2 regions of the Burkholderia sp. 22PA0099 genome follow, and region 1 is predicted to be linked to the other one. Evidence: predicted binding sites of a transcription regulator. Region 1 holds the regulator's gene; the other holds the start of a gene.
What was found. The regulator FliA, encoded in region 1, starts transcription of late flagellar genes. The targets are predictions, from matches to a motif close to CTAAAGTTTNNNNNNNNNNNGCCGNTA.
Positions count from the first base shown of each region.

Region 1 (9,534 bases):
GACCCCTGCGACGGCGCGGCCGTCGATCCAGCGCATCACGCCGTTCCTGTGGTTCGAGCACGACGCCGAGGCGGCGGCGCATTTCTACGTGTCGGTGTTCGACGATTCGCGCATCACGCGCGTGGCCCGCTACGGCAAGGAGGGCGCGCGCGCCGCCGGCCAGCCCGAGGGCACGGTCATGACGGTCGGTTTCGAGCTGGCCGGCCAGGCGTTCTCGGCGATCAACGGCGGGCCGGTGTTCCGGATCACGCCGGCCGTGTCGTTCGTCGTCAATTGCGAGAACCAGGCCGAGATCGACCGCTACTGGGCCGCGCTGGCCGACGGTGGCGATGCGGCGGCGCAACAATGCGGCTGGCTCAAGGACCGTTTCGGCGTGTCGTGGCAGATCGTCCCGGTGCAGTTGCCGGCGCTGCTCGGCGACGCCGACGCGGCGCAGTCCGGCCGTGTGATGGCCGCGTTGATGGCGATGAAGAAGCTCGATCTGGCAGGGTTGGAGCGCGCGGCGGTGGGTTGAGGCAGGCCGGCACGGACGGCGCGGGGCGATCGGATCGGCCGCGTTCCGATCGCCGCCGCCTCCATGCCGGCTCGCCAAGCCGCGCTCGGGCCGGCTGGCGTTATCGTTGATGCCGATGCCGATGCCGATGCCGATGCCGATGCCGATGCCGTTGCCGATGCCGATGCCGATGCCGATGCCGCTACCGCTACCGCTACCGCTACCGCTACCGCCCGCCGTTGCCTCGTTCGCCGGCTGTTTCCGTTTTGTCGCCGTCGTCCGTGCCGAGTTGGGCCGTCGTCCCGCCGCCCCGGTCATGTCTGGCCGTGCTCCCGCCGAGCCGCCCATCCCGGCCTCAAGCTACCCGCGATCCCCCGGCGCACCTGCCCGCCGCCCTGTCGTTTTTACCGCCCACCCGACTCCATCGCCGGAAATACCCCGGTTTCCCTGCTTTCCTCGACCGATCGCCGCTCGACACGTCCATCAATAATCGATGCACTGGAAACGGCATCCCGCTGTTTCCCCCGGAGGCTGCAGTGGCAGAGGACAGCGATCTCGAGAAAACCGAAGAAGCCACCCCCCGGCGCCGTGAAAAGGCGCGGGAGGAGGGGCAGGTCGCGCGCTCGCGCGAGCTGTCGTCGTTCGCGTTGCTCGCGGCCGGCTTCTACGGCGCCTGGCTGCTGTCCGGCCCGATCGGCCTGCATCTGCGCACCATGCTCGAAGGCGCGCTGCGCTTCGACCACGCCAGCGCGTTCGATACCAATGCCATGCTGACCGGCGCCGGCCGCGCCGGCATGGAAGGCCTGAGCGCGGTGGCCCCGGTGCTCGCGCTGACCGGCCTGGCCGCGCTCGCCGCGCCGCTGGCGCTGGGCGGCTGGCTGCTCTCGTCCAAGGCGATCGGCGTCAAGTTCGACCGCCTGAACCCGATTACCGGCCTGGGCCGCGTGTTCTCGCCGAAAGGCGTGATCCAGCTCGGCATGGCGCTGGTCAAGACGCTGGTGGTGGGCGGCATCGGCGGCGTCGCGATCTGGCGCAGCCGCGACGACCTGCTCGCGCTCGCCACGCTGCCGCTGCACGAAGCGCTGGCCGATGCGATGCACCTGATCGCCGTGTGCTGCGGCATGACGGTCGCCGGCACGCTGGTGGTGGCGGCCCTCGATGTGCCGTACCAGATGTGGCAGCACAACAAGAAGCTGCGCATGACGAAGGAAGAAGTGAAGCGCGAGCACCGCGAAAACGAAGGCGATCCGCACGTGAAGGGCCGCATCCGCCAGCAGCAGCGCGCGATGGCGCGCCGCCGCATGATGTCCAACGTGCCGAAGGCCGATGTGGTCGTTACCAACCCGACCCACTTCGCGGTTGCGCTGCGCTACGCCGACGGCGAAATGCGCGCGCCGAAGGTGGTCGCCAAGGGCGTGAACCTGGTCGCCGCCCGCATTCGCGAACTTGCCGAGGAACATCGCGTGCCGATTCTCGAAGCGCCGCCGCTCGCGCGTGCGCTGTATCACAACGTCGATCTCGAACGCGAGATCCCCGGCCCGCTGTACGGCGCCGTGGCCGAAGTGCTGGCGTGGGTCTACCAGCTCAAGCGTTTCCGCAGCGAAGGCGGCGCGTTCCCGGCCGAGCCGACCGGCCTCGACGTGCCGGCCGAACTCGACAAGGGCAGCGAGATTGCCGACGAAGACGAAGCCGAGGAAGCCGACGAAGCGCTCGGCGGCCGCACCGGAGGCGCCGCATGAGCACGCCGACCTCGCTTCCGGGCGCCAAGCGCGCCGGCCGCCTCGACGTGGCGAACCTGCGCGCGCTGGCCGGCCCGGTGCTGATCGTCATGATCCTCGGCATGATGATCCTGCCGCTGCCGCCGTTCCTGCTGGATCTGCTGTTCACGTTCAACATCGCGCTGGCGGTGATGGTGCTGCTGGTCAGCATGTACACCATGAAGCCGCTCGATTTCGCGGCGTTCCCGAGCGTGCTGCTGTTCTCGACGCTGCTGCGCCTGTCGCTGAACGTCGCTTCCACGCGCGTGGTGCTGCTCGAAGGTCACACCGGCCCCGACGCGGCCGGCCAGGTGATCGAGGCGTTCGGTCACTTCCTGGTGGGCGGCAACTTCGCGGTCGGCATCGTGGTGTTCGTGATCCTGATGATCATCAACTTCACGGTGATCACGAAGGGCGCGGGGCGGATCGCCGAAGTGTCGGCGCGCTTCACGCTCGACGCGATGCCCGGCAAGCAGATGGCGATCGACGCCGACCTGAACGCCGGCCTGATCAACGAGGACCAGGCCCGCAAGCGCCGGGTCGCGGTGGCGCAGGAAGCCGAGTTCTACGGCTCGATGGACGGCGCCTCGAAGTTCGTGCGCGGCGACGCGATCGCGGGCCTGATCATCATGGTGATCAACGTGCTGGGCGGCCTGATCGTCGGCATCGTGCAGCACGACATGAGCTTTGCCGCCGCGGGCAAGAACTACACGCTGCTGACGATCGGCGACGGCCTGGTCGCGCAGATCCCGTCGCTGGTGATCTCGACCGCGGCCGGCGTGATCGTCTCGCGCGTGGCGACCGACGAGGACATCGGCACCCAGATCACCGGCCAGTTGTTCGCCAACCCGCGCGTGCTGCTCATTACCGGCGTGATCATCGCGGTGATGGGCCTGATCCCGAACATGCCGCACTTCGCCTTCCTGCTGCTGGGCGGCGGGCTGATCTGGCTGGCGCGCTCGATGAGCCGCCGCGAGGCCGCCAAGCGCGCCTCCGGCGACGTGACCGAGATCGCGCCGCCCGCCGCGCTGCCGGCCGACAGCCACGAAGCCACCTGGGAAGACGTCACGCTGATCGATCCGCTGGGCCTCGAAGTGGGCTACCGGCTGATCTCGCTGGTCGACAACAGCGGCGATGGCGAACTGCTCAAGCGCATCAAGAGCATCCGCAAGAAGTTCGCGCAGGAAATCGGTTTCCTGCCGCCGGTGATTCATATCCGCGACAACCTGGAGCTGCGCCCGAACGGCTATCGCATCGCGCTGAAGGGCGTCGAGGTGGGCACCGGCGAAGCGTTTCCGGGCCAGTGGCTGGCGATCAACCCGGGCCAGGTCACGGCCGCGCTGCCCGGCGCGCAGACGCGCGACCCGGCGTTCGGCCTGCCGGCGGTGTGGATCGACGTGTCGCAGCGCGAACAGGCGCAGGTGTACGGCTACACCGTGGTGGACGCCAGCACCGTGATCGCCACCCACCTGAACCATCTGGTGGTGCAGCACGCCGCCGAGCTGCTCGGCCGCCAGGAAGTGCAGGCGCTGCTGGAGCGCACCGGCCGCGACGCGCCGTCGCTGATCGAGGATCTGGTGCCGAAGACGGTTTCGCTGACCACGCTGCAACGCGTGCTGCAGAACCTGCTGGAAGAAGGCGTGCCGATCCGCGACATGCGCACCATCATCGAAGCCGTGTCGGAGCAGTCGGGACGCATCACCGACCCGTACGAACTGACCGCCGTGGTGCGGCTCGCGCTGGGACGCGCGATCACGCAACAGTGGTATCCGGGCACCGGCGAAATGCAGGTGATGGGTATCGATGCGAATTTGGAGCGGGTGCTGTCGCAAGCGCTCGCCACGGGCGCGAACCCCGGTCTCGAACCGGGTCTCGCGCACACGCTGCTGATCGGCACGCAAGAAGCGATGCTGCGGCAGCAGAACATGGGGCTGCCGCCCGTGCTGCTGGTGCAGCACGCGCTGCGCGCGATGCTCGCGCGTTTCCTGCGCCGCAGCCTGCCGCAACTGAAAGTGCTGTCCTATGCCGAAGTGCCGGAAACACGCACGATCAAAGTCACGAACGTCATCGGGGGTAACGCTTGAACATCCGCAAATTTACTGGCGCAACGAGCCGCGACGCACTGCGTCTGGTGCGTGAAGCGCTTGGCGGCGATGCCGTCGTGCTGTCGAACCGCACGCTCGACGACGGTTCGGTCGAAATCGTCGCGCTCGCGGACGCCGAGCTGGCCGCGCTGGCACCGAAATCGCCGGCCGCCGCGCCCGCGCAGGCCCGCGCGCTGCCGCCCGCCGCCCGCCCGGCGCCGGCCGCCAACGCTGCCGCCGCGCCCGCCGCGCCGCGCATGCCGGCCAATCCGTACGCCTCGGGCGACGTGTTCTCGTCGATGTTCGGCGCGAGCGCCGACACCACGGAACCGGCCTCGGCTGCCTCGCGCTACGACCTGGGCGACGACGACCAGCACGACGCCGCCCCGGCCGCCCCGGCCGCCGTTGCACCCGCCTACGAACCGGCCCCGGCCGTCGCGCCGTCCACGCCGGCCCCGTGGCTCGTCGAGCACGCGCGCCGCCTGACGCGCCAGCACGATGCGATCTCGGCCCCGGCCGCACGCGGCGAGCCGGTCACGGCCGCCGAATTGAATGCGGCGCTCGACGACAGCGCGACGCCCGAATGGGCGCGCGACATCGTGCGCAACGTCGCCGCCCGCGTGGAGCCGCCGCAACGCCCGGCCGCCCCGGCCGCTGCGGTTGCCCCGGCGATCTCGCCGGCCGTCGCCAAGCTCGCCGAACGCGTGGTGCGCGGCACCCAGACGCCGGCCGCCTCGATCGCCGACGAAGTCAATTCGCGCATCGAGCGGATCGTCAACGAGACGGTGATGAACGAGCTGTCGGCGATGCGCGGCATGATGGAAGAGCAGTTCGCCGGCCTCGTGTGGGGCGACCGCCAACGCCGCAGCCCGCTGCATGGCGCGCTGACCAAGCGCCTGTTCTCGGCCGGCTTCTCGGCGCAACTGGTGCGCACCCTGGTCGACAACCTGCCGGCCGACGTGTCGGCGGGCAGCTTCGAAGGCGCCTGCGAATGGGCCGAAACGGTGCTGGCCGGCAACCTGCCGGTGCTCGACAGCGAGGATGCGCTGATGGAGCGCGGCGGCGTGTTCGCGCTGATGGGGCCGACCGGCGTGGGCAAGACCACCACCACCGCCAAGCTGGCCGCGCGCTGCGTGATGCGCTTCGGCGCCAGCAAGGTCGCGCTGCTGACCACCGACAGCTACCGGATCGGCGGCCACGAACAACTGCGCATCTTCGGCCGGATTCTCGGCGTGCCGGTGCATGCGGTGAAGGACGGCGGCGATCTGCAACTGGCGCTCTCGGAGCTGCGCAACAAGCACATCGTGCTGATCGACACGATCGGCATGAGCCAGCGCGACCGCACCGTGTCCGACCAGATCGCGATGCTGCAAGGCGCCGATTCGCGCGTGCAGCGGCTGCTGCTGATGTCGGCGACCAGCCACGGCGATACGCTCAACGAAGTGGTGCAGGCCTATCGCGGCGCGGGTCAGACCGATCTCGCCGGCTGCATCCTGACCAAGCTCGACGAGGCCACCAACCTCGGCAGCGTGCTCGACACGGTGATCCGCTACCAACTGCCGGTGCACTACGTGTCGACCGGCCAGAAGGTGCCGGAGAACCTGTACGTCGCCACCCGCAAGTTCCTGCTCAAGAGCGCGTTCTGCGTGCCGCGCGACGGCTCGCCGTTCGTGCCGCACGAAGACGAACTGCCCGGCATGCTGTCGGCTCTGGCCGGCCGCCCGGGCGCCGGACAACACGAGGTCTACTTTGGATAAGCGCACTACCGATCAGGCCGAAGGATTGCGGCGCTTGCTGGCCGGCCGCGCCACCCGGATCGTTGCGGTCACCGGCGGCCCGTCGGGCGTCGGCTGCACCTCGGCGGTCGTCAATCTGGCCGCCGCGCTGGCCGCGCTCGGCAAGGACGTGCTGGTGGTCGACGAGCGCTCGGACGTGGAATCCGCCACCGCGACGCTGGCCGGCGCCTGGTTGCGCACCGGCACCACGGTGCGTCACGAGGCCGGCTTCTCGCTGTGCGTGGCGGCCGATCTGGCGCGCGACGGCTACGACGACGAGCGCCTGGCCGCCTATCTCGACGGCGCGGCGGACATCGTGCTGGTGGACGCCCAGCGCGACGCGAACGGTGCGCTGTCGGCGCTCGCGCGCGCCGCGCACGACGTGCTGATCGTCACGCGGGTGGCCGGCGCGGCGATCACCGAAGCCTATGCCTGCATGAAGCGCCTGCACTACGCGCACGCGCTCGCGCAGTTCCGCGTGCTGATCAACCACGTGCAGAGCGAAGCCGATGCGCGCGCCGCCTACGAGAATCTGGCCGGCGTGGCGGGGCGCTACCTGACGGTCGCGCTGGAAGAAGGCGGCTACGTCAGCGCCGATCCGCTCGTCGCGCGCGCCCGCGAACTGGTGCACACGGTGGTGGACGCGTTTCCGTCGGCCGCCGCCGCGCGCGACTACCGGCAGATCGCGTCGGACCTGCTGTACTGGCCGATGCGTTCGGCGCCGGTCGCCGGCCGGCCGTTCGCCGCTACGCCGGCCGTCGAACGGGGTGCGGCGCAAGCCGCCTGACCCAAAGGGCTACCAGGAGAGAGCCGATGTACAACGCTCAAGGAAAACTGTCCACGTCGGCGATGGCCGAGGCCGGGATGGGGCAAGCCGAGGTGCTCGCGAAATATGCGCCGCTGGTGCGTCGTCTGGGCCTGCAACTGGTCGCGAAGATGCCGGCCAGCGTCGATCTCGACGACCTGATCCAGGCCGGCATGATCGGCCTGCTCGACGCGGCCGGCCGCTACAAGGAAGATCAGGGCGCGCAGTTCGAAACCTACGCGACGCAGCGCATTCGCGGTGCGATGCTCGACGAGCTGCGCAGCAACGACTGGTTGCCGCGCAGCCTGCGCAAGACCTCGCGCGAGGTGGAGCAGGCCGTGCACCGCGTCGAGCAGAAGCTCGGCCGCCCGGCCAACGAAACCGAGATCGCCACGCACCTGGAGATGCCGCTCGACGAGTACCAGTCGATGCTGCAGGATCTGCACGGCAGCCAGTTGATCTATTACGAGGATTTCGACCGCTCCGCCGACGACGAGCCGTTCCTCGACCGCTATCGCGTGGACCATTCGGACCCGCTGTCGGCGCTGCTCGACGATCACCTGCGCGCCGCGCTGGTGGAGGCGATCGATCGCCTGCCCGAGCGCGAGAAATTGCTGATGTCGCTGTATTACGAGCGCGGGCTGAATCTGCGCGAAATCGGCGCGGTGCTGGAGGTCAGCGAATCGCGCGTGTGCCAGTTGCACAGCCAGGCCGTGGCGCGTCTGCGCGCCCGCCTGCGCGAACAGGCCTGGGTCGGCGCCGAACACTGAGCGCCGCGTATCGGGTGCCGCAGTGCGCCACGGCGCGCCGCACGAGGCCCGCAGGCGAGTGCCCGCCTGCCGCCATCGTCGCGATCGATCGCGGGATTTCGGCCGTCGAATCCCGCGCCGTGCGTGTGGGAATTGTTCACGACTGTTTGCTACAATCCGTGCTCGTTTCCGAGGAGCGTTGCGACGGGCGTCCTGCCCGCCAGGCTCGGAAATCTTCACCGCGCGGCCCGCACCGCCCGGCGGGTCCGTCCCCACGAACCCTCCGGCCAGCGAGTCGCTCCTTGAACGGCGCTCACGTCACCAATCTTTGATCCATCAAGAAAGGAGGGCGTGATGAACGCCGTTATCGATTCGAAAGCTTCCAACGATTACCTCGTCGCCGACCTGGCGCTGGCCGCCTGGGGCCGCAAGGAACTGAACATCGCCGAGACCGAAATGCCCGGCCTGATGCAGATCCGCGAGGAAAACAAGGCATCGCAGCCGCTGAAGGGCGCGCGCATCGCCGGTTCGCTGCACATGACGATCCAGACGGGCGTGCTGATCGAGACGCTGAAGGCGCTCGGCGCCGACGTGCGCTGGGCCTCGTGCAACATCTTCTCGACGCAGGATCACGCGGCCGCGGCCATCGTCGAAGCCGGCGTGCCGGTGTTCGCGTTCAAGGGCGAATCGCTCGACGAATACTGGGAGTTCTCGCACCGCATCTTCGAATGGCCGAACGGCGAATTCGCCAACATGATCCTCGACGACGGCGGCGACGCCACGTTGCTGCTGATCCTCGGCGCGAAGGCCGAGAAGGATCGCTCGGTGATCGCCAAGCCGACCAACGAGGAAGAAGTCGCGCTGTACAAGTCGATCGCCGCGCACCTCGACGCCGATCCGGTGTGGTACTCGACGCGCCTCGCGCACATCAAGGGCGTGACGGAAGAAACCACCACCGGCGTGCACCGTCTGTACCAGATGGAAAAGGACGGCCGCCTGCCGTTCCCGGCGTTCAACGTCAACGATTCGGTCACCAAGTCGAAGTTCGACAACCTGTACGGCTGCCGCGAATCGCTGGTGGACGGCATCAAGCGCGCGACCGACGTGATGATCGCGGGCAAGATCGCGGTGGTGGCCGGCTACGGCGACGTGGGCAAGGGCTGCGCGCAATCGCTGCGTGGCCTCGGTGCGACCGTGTGGGTCACGGAAATCGATCCGATCTGCGCGCTGCAGGCGGCGATGGAAGGCTACCGCGTCGTGACGATGGAATACGCCGCCGACAAGGCCGACATCTTCGTGACGGCCACCGGCAACTTCCACGTGATCGGCCATGACCACATGAAGGCGATGCGTCACAACGCGATCGTCTGCAACATCGGCCACTTCGATTCCGAAATCGACATCGCGTCGACCCGCCAGTACCAGTGGGACAACATCAAGCCGCAGGTCGACCACATCATCTTCCCGGACGGCAAGCGCGTGATCCTGCTGGCCGAAGGCCGCCTGGTCAACCTCGGCTGCGCGACCGGCCACCCGTCGTTCGTGATGTCGAACTCGTTCGCCAACCAGACGCTCGCGCAGATCGAACTGTTCGTGCGTGGCGAGCAGTACGAGAACAAGGTGTACGTGCTGCCGAAGCATCTGGACGAGAAGGTCGCGCGCCTGCATCTGGAGCGCATCGGTGCGAACCTGACGGTGCTGTCGCCGGAGCAGGCGTCGTACATCGGCGTGTCGCAGGAAGGCCCGTTCAAGCCGAACCACTACCGTTATTGATCGCCAGCCCGGCCTGCGGGCCGGGTCAGGGCGTGGCGCGCGGTGCTCCTCGCGGAGCGGCGCGCCACGCAGCGTCGGCCGCAAGCGCGGCCCAGCCG
Region 1 is NZ_CP163165.1:58,140-67,673, reverse strand. Features, by position in the region: gene AB4851_RS15555 (VOC family protein) at 1-514, shown strand, start outside; gene flhB (flagellar biosynthesis protein FlhB) at 1,030-2,232, shown strand; gene flhA (flagellar biosynthesis protein FlhA) at 2,229-4,334, shown strand; gene flhF (flagellar biosynthesis protein FlhF) at 4,331-6,091, shown strand; gene AB4851_RS15535 (MinD/ParA family protein) at 6,084-6,896, shown strand; gene AB4851_RS15530 (RNA polymerase sigma factor FliA) at 6,923-7,684, shown strand; S-adenosyl-L-homocysteine riboswitch at 7,849-7,916, shown strand; gene ahcY (adenosylhomocysteinase) at 8,018-9,436, shown strand.

Region 2 (9,534 bases), 800 kb from region 1:
GCTGGCGGCCGCGCGCTTGATCAGCGCGAGCGCGTGGATCAGTTCGGGCGACTGCTTTTCCGTCGAGATCTTGAAGTTCTGCAGCGACCGCTGCGTTTGCGCGCCCCACAGGCGGGCGTCCGGCACGGCGATTTCGCCGAACGTATCGCGTTCCATCCGTACTGCTTCGCTCATCTTGATGACTCCGTCACGAGAATTGGCTCCGCCGCGCGCGGCGGCGCGGCACGAAAGCGTAGGTGGGGACGGGCACCGTTCTCATGACGGCGTCCAGAGGCGACAAGCATAGCGCCGGGCGCGATTTTACGTCGGCTGGCGGCGCGACGGGCAATGGGACGGGCGCGCGTGCGGGTATCGGCGCGGGGGGGCGCAGGCGTAAAACCCGGGGAAGCAGGCAACCGGCCCGCGCGCCGTCGTGGCGTGCGCGACCGGCTGCCGAACGGTCAGTGCGCGCTGCCGCGCGCCGCGCGGGTCTTGCTGTGGAAGCGCCAGGTCATCAGCACGGCGACGCTCGCGAGCCCCGCCGCCAGCCCCCACCACAGCCCGCGCGCGCCGAGCCCGACGTGGAACGCGAACCAGTAGCCGACCGGAAAGCCGACGCCCCAGTAGCCGAGCGTCGCGACGATCATCGGGATGCGCGTGTCCTTCAGGCCGCGCAGGCAGCCCGAGCCGACCGTCTGCATGCCGTCGACGATCTGGAACAGGGCGGCGATCGCGAGCAACTGCGTGGCCAGCGCGACGGTGCCGGCGTTCTTCGGGTCGCCCAGATCCAGGTACAGCCCGACGATCGCGTGCGGCGCGGCGATCAGCAACAGCCCCGACAGCGACATGAACGCCACGCCCAGCCCGATCGCGGCGAAGCCCGCGTGCCGTGCCGCCAGCGGCGCGCCCGCGCCCATCCAGTAGCCCACCCGCACATTGGCCGCCTGGCCGATCGCCAGCGGCACCATGAACATGACCGAGGCCACGTTCAGCGCGATCTGGTGCGCCGCCAGCGACGATTCGCCGAGCACGCCGATGGTCAGGCCGGTGGCGAGGAACAACGTCGATTCGACCCCGTAGGTGATCGCGACCGGCCAGCCGACGCTGACCAGCTCGCCCATCAGCGGCAGCTTCGGTCGCGACGCCGCCACGAAATGGCGGAACGCCGGGCGGCCGTGCAGCAGCAGGACCAGCGCGATGGCCGTCAGCCAGATCGACAGCGTGGTGGCCACCGCCGAGCCGAGAAAGCCGAGGCGCGGCAGGCCGAACGCGCCGTGGATCAGGCCGTAGTTCAGGACCGCGTTCACGCCGACGCTCGCGATCGACACCCACAGCAGCCGGCGCGCCGCGCCGATCGCCGGCAGGAACGCGCGCATCAGGCCCACGCCGATCAGGCTGCCGGGCGCGGCGAAGCACAGCACGCGGCAGTATTCGCCGATGTTGCGCGCCAGCTCGGCCGGCTCGTGAAACATCAGCAGCAACGGCTCGGCAAACAGCAGCACGACGATGGCCGGCACCGCCAGCAGCAGCGACAGCGCCACGCCTGTCCAGTAGATGTGCGGGATGCGGTCGTCGTCCTGCGCGCCGCGCGCGTGGGCGACGCTGACGCTGACCGAGGTCAGCACGCCTTGCAGCACCGTGACGACCACGAAGAACAGCGTTGCGCCGAGGCCGCCTGCCGCGAGCGCGTCGGGGCCGAGCGAGCCGAGCAGGACGGTGTCGGTCACGCTCATCGCCATCTGCGACAACTGGGCGATCGCGAGCGGCGCGGCGAGACGGGCGGTGTCGGCGGCGTGACGGGAAAAGGAAGGCGGCGGCGCGTGGGCCGCGCGCGGGAGGCCGGGAAGCGACATGAAGGGCCGCGGGAAGACAGGCCCGCGCTCTCGGTTGTTGTAGTGAGACGGCAAGCTTACGGTTTTCCTGCACGGCTGTCGAATCGACATGCCGGGCAGCGGCGGGCGCCGCTCGGGCACCCGCGTCGGCGCTCAGGCGCCGTGGACGGCGATCCGCGTGTCTTCGAACAGCACCACCTGGCCCGCGCGGATCTTGCAGGTCTTGCGCAGCTCGGTCGCGCCGTCCACCTTGACGGCGCCCGAGGCGACCAGCACCTTCGCGGAGCCGCCGCTGTCGGCCACGCCGGAGATCTTGAGCAGGTTGTGCAGTTCGACGTAATCGCCGGTCAGCGTGAAATCGAGGTTGGGCATGGGGCGATGCGCGCGAACGGCGCGCAATGTGTAAAAAAGCAAGGCTCGCATCATAAGCCAGCGCGCGGCCGGGGGCGAGCGCGGCGCGCGAAACCGCCGGATTGGCGGGCTGGAGCGGGTTCGGCCGGTGTGGGCGCGGAACGGGAACGTTCGCTGCGTCAGGAAACGGGACCGGAAGCGAAGATCCCGATCCCGAGGCGCCGGCGGATGGCCCATGTAAGTGGATGTATGCCAACCGTCAGCAAATGCAAGCTTGGGTAACAGTCGGCGTTTCCGGCGAACCGGCCGCGGCACGGGCCGGTCTGTCTACCAACTGCCGCATGTCGCGGCGGGGCGGTGCGGCCCGTTTCGAAGGCCGCGCCGGCCAATTCCCCGAGGAGGAATGCTATGACCACGATTCGCAAAATGCTGATGAGCGCTGCGCTGGTGACGACGACCGTGTTCGCGGCAACATCCGCGATGGCCCAGGCCGGTGGTGGCGCGGGCGGCGGTGCTGGCGGTGGCGGCGGCGGTGCAGCCGGCGCGGGCGGCCAGTCGGGCGGCACCGGCGGCAACGACGCCGCACCGACCGCACCGGGCAACGGCACGCCCGCCAACAGCGGCGCGATGAGCGCGCCGGGCGCCAAGCACACGATGAAGTCGCATCACGCCAAGACGCGCGCGAACAGCTCGGCGCACGGCGCGAACTCGAAGGCGGGCGATGCCGTGAACGGCAATACGAGCGGGATGTCGCCGGCCGGCAACGGTACGCCGGGTTCGGGCCAGTCGCAGTAAGCGATGCGGCAACAACGGGGCGGGACGCCGATCCGCCTTTGCCGCCGGGCTTGAAAACGGCAACGGGCCGAACCTCGCTTTGTGCGGGGTTCGGCCCGTTTTATGCCGCGCCAGGGCAGGCGCGGCGTACCTCGTTATTGACGCTGCTGCGGTGGCCGTGCCGCCGGGTTCTGCTGCGCGGCCCTGGCCGGCGTGGGCACCATGAAGATGCTGCGCAGCCACGCGGCGAGCCGCGTGAACACGTCGTGCGGTTCCTCGACGAAGATTTCCGGCTTCAGCAGGCGCAGGTATTCCATGATCTGCTGCGCTTCCTGCTTCTGGAACGAGCCGTGCGACAGCCCGAGCCGCAGCAGGCCGCGCAGCTCGCCGAGCTTCTCGCGCGCCGTGCTGCCCACGCTCATCTCGCAGGCCAGCTTGGCTTCGTAGACGCGCTGGCGCAGCGATTCGGCCAGCCGCCAGGCCGGCGTCTGCATGCGCTCCTCGAGCGTCTGGATGTCGTGCACGGCCGATTTGATCTGCGCGGCCAGCGGATCGACCAGCGAGGCGTCGCCCTGCGCTTCCGTGACGATCGCGGCGGCCCAGTCATGGCAGGCCTTCAGCAGTTCGTCGGGAGTCCATTCGCTGCGCGAGGCAAAGCCGAAACCGAACGTTTCCGCCTGACGCATCAGGATCTCGACCACGTTCGGGAATTCCTTGTCGAGCGTGCGCTTGGCCCAGGCGTACTGGCCGCCCTGCAACATGCGCTGCACGGCGTGCTCGGTGAGCGGCACCATGTTGTCGAGCAGCTTGGCGCGCAGGAAATCCTCGAACGAGGGCGTCGCGAACTGCGGATCGAGCTTCAGCGAGACACGCACGAACGCATCGAAATCCTTGCGCAGCGACGTGATGGTGTCGTCCTTGATCGACAGCGTGATATGACCCATGAATTTCTCGGAACGCGGTGGCTGCCGGCGTCGACCGCGCGCCGGCATGCGCCGCCCGCATCGGCCGGCCGTGGCTGATGCCGGCCGGCTCCGTCGCGATTGGCGCCAGGAGGGTTTTCCTCTCTTATCGGCGCGTGCGAAAGAAACTTGAGGGCGTGGGCGCGGGGCGTGCCGGCCGGGCTCGGTCCGTCTGATCCGGCTCCGCTCGACTCGGTTAGGCTCGGCCCGCGCCGGTCCGGACGAGCCCGGCGGTGATTCAGCGGCGAATCCGCTGACAAGTTCGGCGCCCCCCGGCCTGATTCAGGCCGGCAGCCAGCGTGGCATCACCACGCCTTGCCAGACGAAGAACACCGCCAGCCCGACGGCGATCGTCAGGAGCGGCCGGCGCGTGGCGGCCGAGACGATCACAGCCGCCAGGCCACCCACCAGTTGCGGATTGCGCAGGCCGAACTCCACGCCGCCGCCGTGCGGCGCGACCGTCATCGGCACGATGATCGCCGTCAGCACCGTGACGGGCACGAAGCCGAGCGCGGTGCGCACCAGCGGCGGGAACACGAGCCGTTCGCCGAACAGGAACAGCGTCGTGCGGATCGCGTAGGTGACGGCGGCCATGCCGAGCAAAATCAGGACGTAGCTCACGAGGCAGCCTCCGAGCAACGGCGCGCGCGCACGTGATCGCGCAGCGACAGCGCGACGCCCACCGTCACGCCCGCCACCACGGCGGCCAGCAGGTTCAGCTTGTACGGCAGCGCATGGCAAAGCTGGGCGATCACGCCGGCCGTGGCCGCCGCGGCCAGATAGCGGAACGCGGCCAGTTGCGGCACCACGATCGCGATGAACGTGGCGGCCATCGCGAAATCGAGCCCGAGCGCCTGCAGGCCGGGGAACGCCGCGCCGAACAGCAGCCCGACCACGGTCCAGATCTGCCAGTTCACGTACATCGCGACGCCGGAGCCGAGAAAGTAGTGCGGCCCCATTTCGCCGGGGCGCGTGTGGCGGTAGCGCGCGTAGGCCACCGCGAACACCTCGTCGGTCATCAGCGCGCCGAGCGTGGCGCGCCAGCGCAGCGGCAGATGCGCCACATACGGCGCGAGCGTGGCCGAGTAGAGCAGATGGCGCAGGTTGACGATCAGCGTGGTGGCGATCACCACCAGCGCGCCGGCGCCGCCGGCCAGCAGGCCGATCGCGATGAATTGCGCCGAGCCGGCGAACACGATCAGCGACATCAGCTCGCCGTGCCACCAGGCCAGCGGGCCGGCCGTGACGAGCGTGCCGAAGATCACGCCGAACGGCGCGGCGCCGACCATCATCGGAAACGTATCGCGGGCGCCGTCGGCGAATTCGCGCAGCGGGCGCGGCTGGCGCTGCGTGAGGGATGGATTGGGGTGAGACGGGTTCAACGGTGAGTCCTCCTGAACGCCGAGCATAGCGAAGCGGCGTCAGGCAGGCTTGTACGTTCTTGCGCGGCGGTGAACTTACTTCTTCGCGCTCTGCCAGCGGCCCGGCGGCACGCCGAACATCCGTTTGAAGTGGCGCGTGAAATGGCTCTGATCGACGAACCCGCTGGCGGCCGCCACGTCGGCCACGGCCAGGCCCGCGCGCAGCGGCGCGAGCGAGCGGTGCAGGCGCAACTGATTGCGCCACGCGTGCGGCGCCATGCCGGTCGCGCGCGTGAACAGCCGCGCCGCATGGAACGGCGACAGCCCGGCCGCCTCGGCCATTTCGGCCAGCGTGACGGGCGTGGTCAGATCGGCGGCGAGCCGTTCGCGCATGCGCGCGACGCGGGGTTCGTCGGCGGCCGGCACGCCGGCGCGCGGCCGGCCGAGCGCATGCCGCACGAGCAGCGTGGAGAGCGCGTCGAGCAGCGCCGTTTCGGCCGCGAGCGGCTCGACCAGGCCGCGCGGCAGCGGTGGGGCGGCGAGCGGGCCGGGCGGTGGCGGGGGATCGTCGTGGGCCGGCGCGATATCGATGCCGTCCGCTTCGAGCAGACGATGCGCGAGCAGCAGGCGGCGCGCGCAGTCGGGATCGTGCAGCGCGTCGTCGGGGAACCACGGCACCGGTTGCGGCGATCCGGCGATTTCGTCGGCCAGCGCGCGCAGGTAATCGATCGGCACGTAGGACACGCGATAGCGCCAGCCGTCCTCGGTCGCGCGCGAACCGGTATGCACCTCGCCCGGGTGGATGATCGGCATCGAGCCGGTATCGGCGATCCGCAGGCTGCCGCGATAGCGATAGTGCTCGGCGCCGGTTTCGATCACCGGCACCGTATACGCGTCATGCCAGTGCGGCGCGAACGTGTGCTCGCGATAGGTGGCGGTGACGAGATCGGCCTCCGGCAGCAACGGCGTGCGCCAGTAGCGGGCGGCATCGACGAGACGGGCGGAGCGCATGGTGTGGCGACGGGAACGGGCGGTATTACTTGAGCGGGATCGGCGTGCCGTCGGGCACCGGCACGGCCGTGACGCTGTTCTTCGCGCTGCCCGACACCACGCGATCGCTGTAGGTGAGGTACACCAGCGTGTTGCGTTTCTTGTCGACCACGCGCACCACGTGCAGGGTCTTGAAGATGAACGACATGCGTTCGCTGAACACGTCGGTCTGCTGCTTGAGCGGCTGCGTGAAGTGGATCGGCGCGACCTGGCGGCAGGCGATCGACGCCTCGCTCGGGTCCTCGGCCAGGCCGAGGCTGCCCTTGATGCCGCCGGTGCGCGCCCGCGATACGTAGCAGGTCACGCCCTGCACGAGCGGGTCGTCGTAGGCTTCGACCACCACGCGATCGGAGCCGGTGACGCGGAAGTTCGTGTTGACGCTGGCGACTTCCTCGGCGCCGGCGGCGAACGGAAGCAACGAGACGGCGAGGCAGGTCGCGGCGGCAAGGCGATGGTGGATCATGGGCGGGGCGGGCGGAATGCGAAAGGAATTCGACTCTAGCACGGCGCGCTGCCGGGTTTTCGCGCGGGCAGCGATGCGGAAACGGCGAGGGGCAGGGCGGAAAAACAAAAAGGCCCGTCGTGAGACGGGCCTTTTCGCTGTTTGGCTCCCCGACCTGGGCTCGAACCAGGGACCTACGGATTAACAGTCCGGCGCTCTACCGACTGAGCTATCGGGGAATAAATCGGTACTGCGTTTGTTCAGTGCGGGCTCGCTGAAACCAGCGCGCCAAGCATTTTTGGCTCCCCGACCTGGGCTCGAACCAGGGACCTACGGATTAACAGTCCGGCGCTCTACCGACTGAGCTATCGGGGAACAAACAGCAGAGAAACGAGATTCTATGAGGCTAACGAAAACGTGTCAAGCCCCTGCGCGAAATTTCCGGAAACCCGGATGCGAGGCTGCGCCGCGGACGGGCGCAGCGTGGCGAGATCAGCGCTCGAGCAGGTGCAGTTTGTCCTGCACGTCCTTCCACTCGTCGGCGTCGCCGGGGGCGGGCTTCGTCTTGGTGATCGACGGCCACAGCTTGGCCAGTTCGGCATTCAGCGGCGTGTATTGCTGCTGGTCGCCGGGAACGTCTTCCTCTGCGTAGATCGCATTGGTCGGGCATTCGGCCACGCACACGGCGCAGTCGATGCATTCGTCCGGATCGATCGCGAGAAAATTGGGACCTTCACGGAAGCAATCCACCGGGCACACATCGACGCAATCCGTGTATTTGCACTTGATGCAGCCTTCGGTCACAACGTGAGTCATTCAAAACGCTCCTGCTTGGCGATGATATGTGTGGGGGTAGGCTTTGCGCCAAATGCGGCATTGTAACTGAAGCGGAAAACCCTTATCCAGCCACCCCGGCCCTGTCTTATACCGTTTCGTGATTAGTTTATGGCGTGGCGCCGCGTCGCCGTGACGGGGATGGTCTGGCGCGCATTCGGGTAACATGCGGCAGGCATGTCCGGGCAGGGCGCTCGCGTGGAAACGCTGCGGCTCGTTCCGGTTCCGGCGCTTCCTTGCGGCCGGGGTCGTGCGCGGCGGTCTTCGCGCGTTAGGCAGTCTTTCTAGGCAGTCTCGAATCATGATCATTACTTCGCTGCTCGACACCGATCTGTACAAGTTCACGATGATGCAGGTGGTGCTGCATCACTTCCCGGCCGCCAACGTCGAATACCGGTTCCGGTGCCGCAATCCCGGCATCGATCTCGTGCCGTATATCGACGAGATTCGCGATGAAGTGCGCGGCCTGTGCCATCTGCGTTTCACCGAGGCCGAACTCGATTACCTGCGCGAAATGCGCTTCATCAAGGGCGATTTCGTCGAGTTCCTCGCGCTGTTCCATCTCAACGAGAAGTACATCGAGATCTCGCCGTCGCCGAAGGCCAACGGCGAGATCGACATCGTGATTCGCGGCCCGTGGCTGCACACGATCCTGTTCGAGATCCCGGTGCTGGCGATCGTCAACGAGGTGTATTTCCGCAACACGCAGACCGAGCCCGATTACGGCGAGGGCCGCGATCGCCTGCGCGACAAGATCACCCTGCTCGGCGCGAAGCCCGAATTCTCCGAATGCAAGATCGCCGATTACGGCACGCGCCGCCGCTTCTCGAAGGTGTGGCACGAGGAAGTGGCGATGACGCTGCGCGACGGGCTCGGTGCGCAGTTCGCCGGCACCAGCAACGTGTATTACGCGAAGAAGCACGGCATCACGCCGCTCGGCACGATGGCGCATGAATACCTGCAGGCCTGCCAGGCGCTCGGCCCGCGGTTGCGCGATTCGCAGATCTACGGGCTCGAGATGTGGGCCAAGGAATATCGCGGCGACCTCGGCATCGCGCTGTCCGACGTGTATGGCATGGATGCGTTCCTGCGCGATTTCGACATGTACTTCTGCAAGTTGTTCGACGGCGCGCGCCACGATTCCGGTGATCCGTTCGAGTGGGGCGAGCGGATGATCCGTCACTACGAGTCGAACCGCTGCGACCCGCGCACCAAGGTGCTGGTGTTCTCCGACGCGCTCGACATCCCGAAGGTGCTGCAGCTTTACGAGCGCTTCCGCGACCGCTGCAGGCTCGCGTTCGGCGTCGGCACCAATCTGACCAACGACCTCGGCTACCGGCCGCTGCAGATCGTCATCAAGATGGTTCGCTGCAACGGCCAACCGGTCGCCAAGCTGTCCGATTCGCCGGGCAAGAGCATGTGCGACGACAAGAACTATCTGGCCTATCTGCGCCAGGTGTTCGGCATCGCCCAGCCGGACGAGGACAGCGCGGGCAAATAAGGCCGCGAGCCGGCACGCGCCCCCCGGGCGCGCTGCCGCGACCTGTCCGAACGGCCGGTGGCGGGCCATCGCGCCGGCACCGGCCGTTATAATCGAGCGCGATCCCACCGCCACGTTCACGAGGACCGCACATGGACACGTCGGCTGCCCGCCGCAAGATCTTCGCGCGCATCCGCGCGGCCCAGGGGCGCCCGGCCGAAGCCGAGGCGCACGAGCACGAACAGGCCGCCGATTACCTGGCGCGCCATCCGGCCGGCCCGCGCCCGCCGATGCCCACCGATCCCGACGCGCTCGTCGCACGCTTCACCGAGGAAGCCGTGCGCATGGCCACCACGGTCGAAGCCGTCGATACGCTGGCCGACGTGCCGGCCGCCGCCGCCCGCTATCTCGCCGAACATGCCTTGCCCATGCAGGCGATCGCCTGGCGCACGCTCGCCGAACTCGATTG
Region 2 is NZ_CP163165.1:3,494,818-3,504,351, reverse strand. Features, by position in the region: gene fumC (class II fumarate hydratase) at 1-174, opposite strand, end outside; gene AB4851_RS30895 (MATE family efflux transporter) at 441-1,832, opposite strand; gene AB4851_RS30890 (RNA-binding S4 domain-containing protein) at 1,965-2,183, opposite strand; gene AB4851_RS30885 (hypothetical protein) at 2,571-2,957, shown strand; gene AB4851_RS30880 (DUF4088 family protein) at 3,092-3,880, opposite strand; gene AB4851_RS30875 (AzlD domain-containing protein) at 4,181-4,519, opposite strand; gene AB4851_RS30870 (AzlC family ABC transporter permease) at 4,516-5,307, opposite strand; gene AB4851_RS30865 (AraC family transcriptional regulator) at 5,356-6,270, opposite strand; gene AB4851_RS30860 (CreA family protein) at 6,296-6,772, opposite strand; tRNA gene AB4851_RS30855 (tRNA-Asn) at 6,915-6,990, opposite strand; tRNA gene AB4851_RS30850 (tRNA-Asn) at 7,051-7,126, opposite strand; gene fdxA (ferredoxin FdxA) at 7,244-7,567, opposite strand; gene pncB (nicotinate phosphoribosyltransferase) at 7,887-9,086, shown strand; gene AB4851_RS30835 (LutC/YkgG family protein) at 9,218-9,534, shown strand, end outside.
Region 2: a site for FliA is predicted at 4,006-4,032, ahead of AB4851_RS30880 (DUF4088 family protein). Genes of this name have one in related genera too.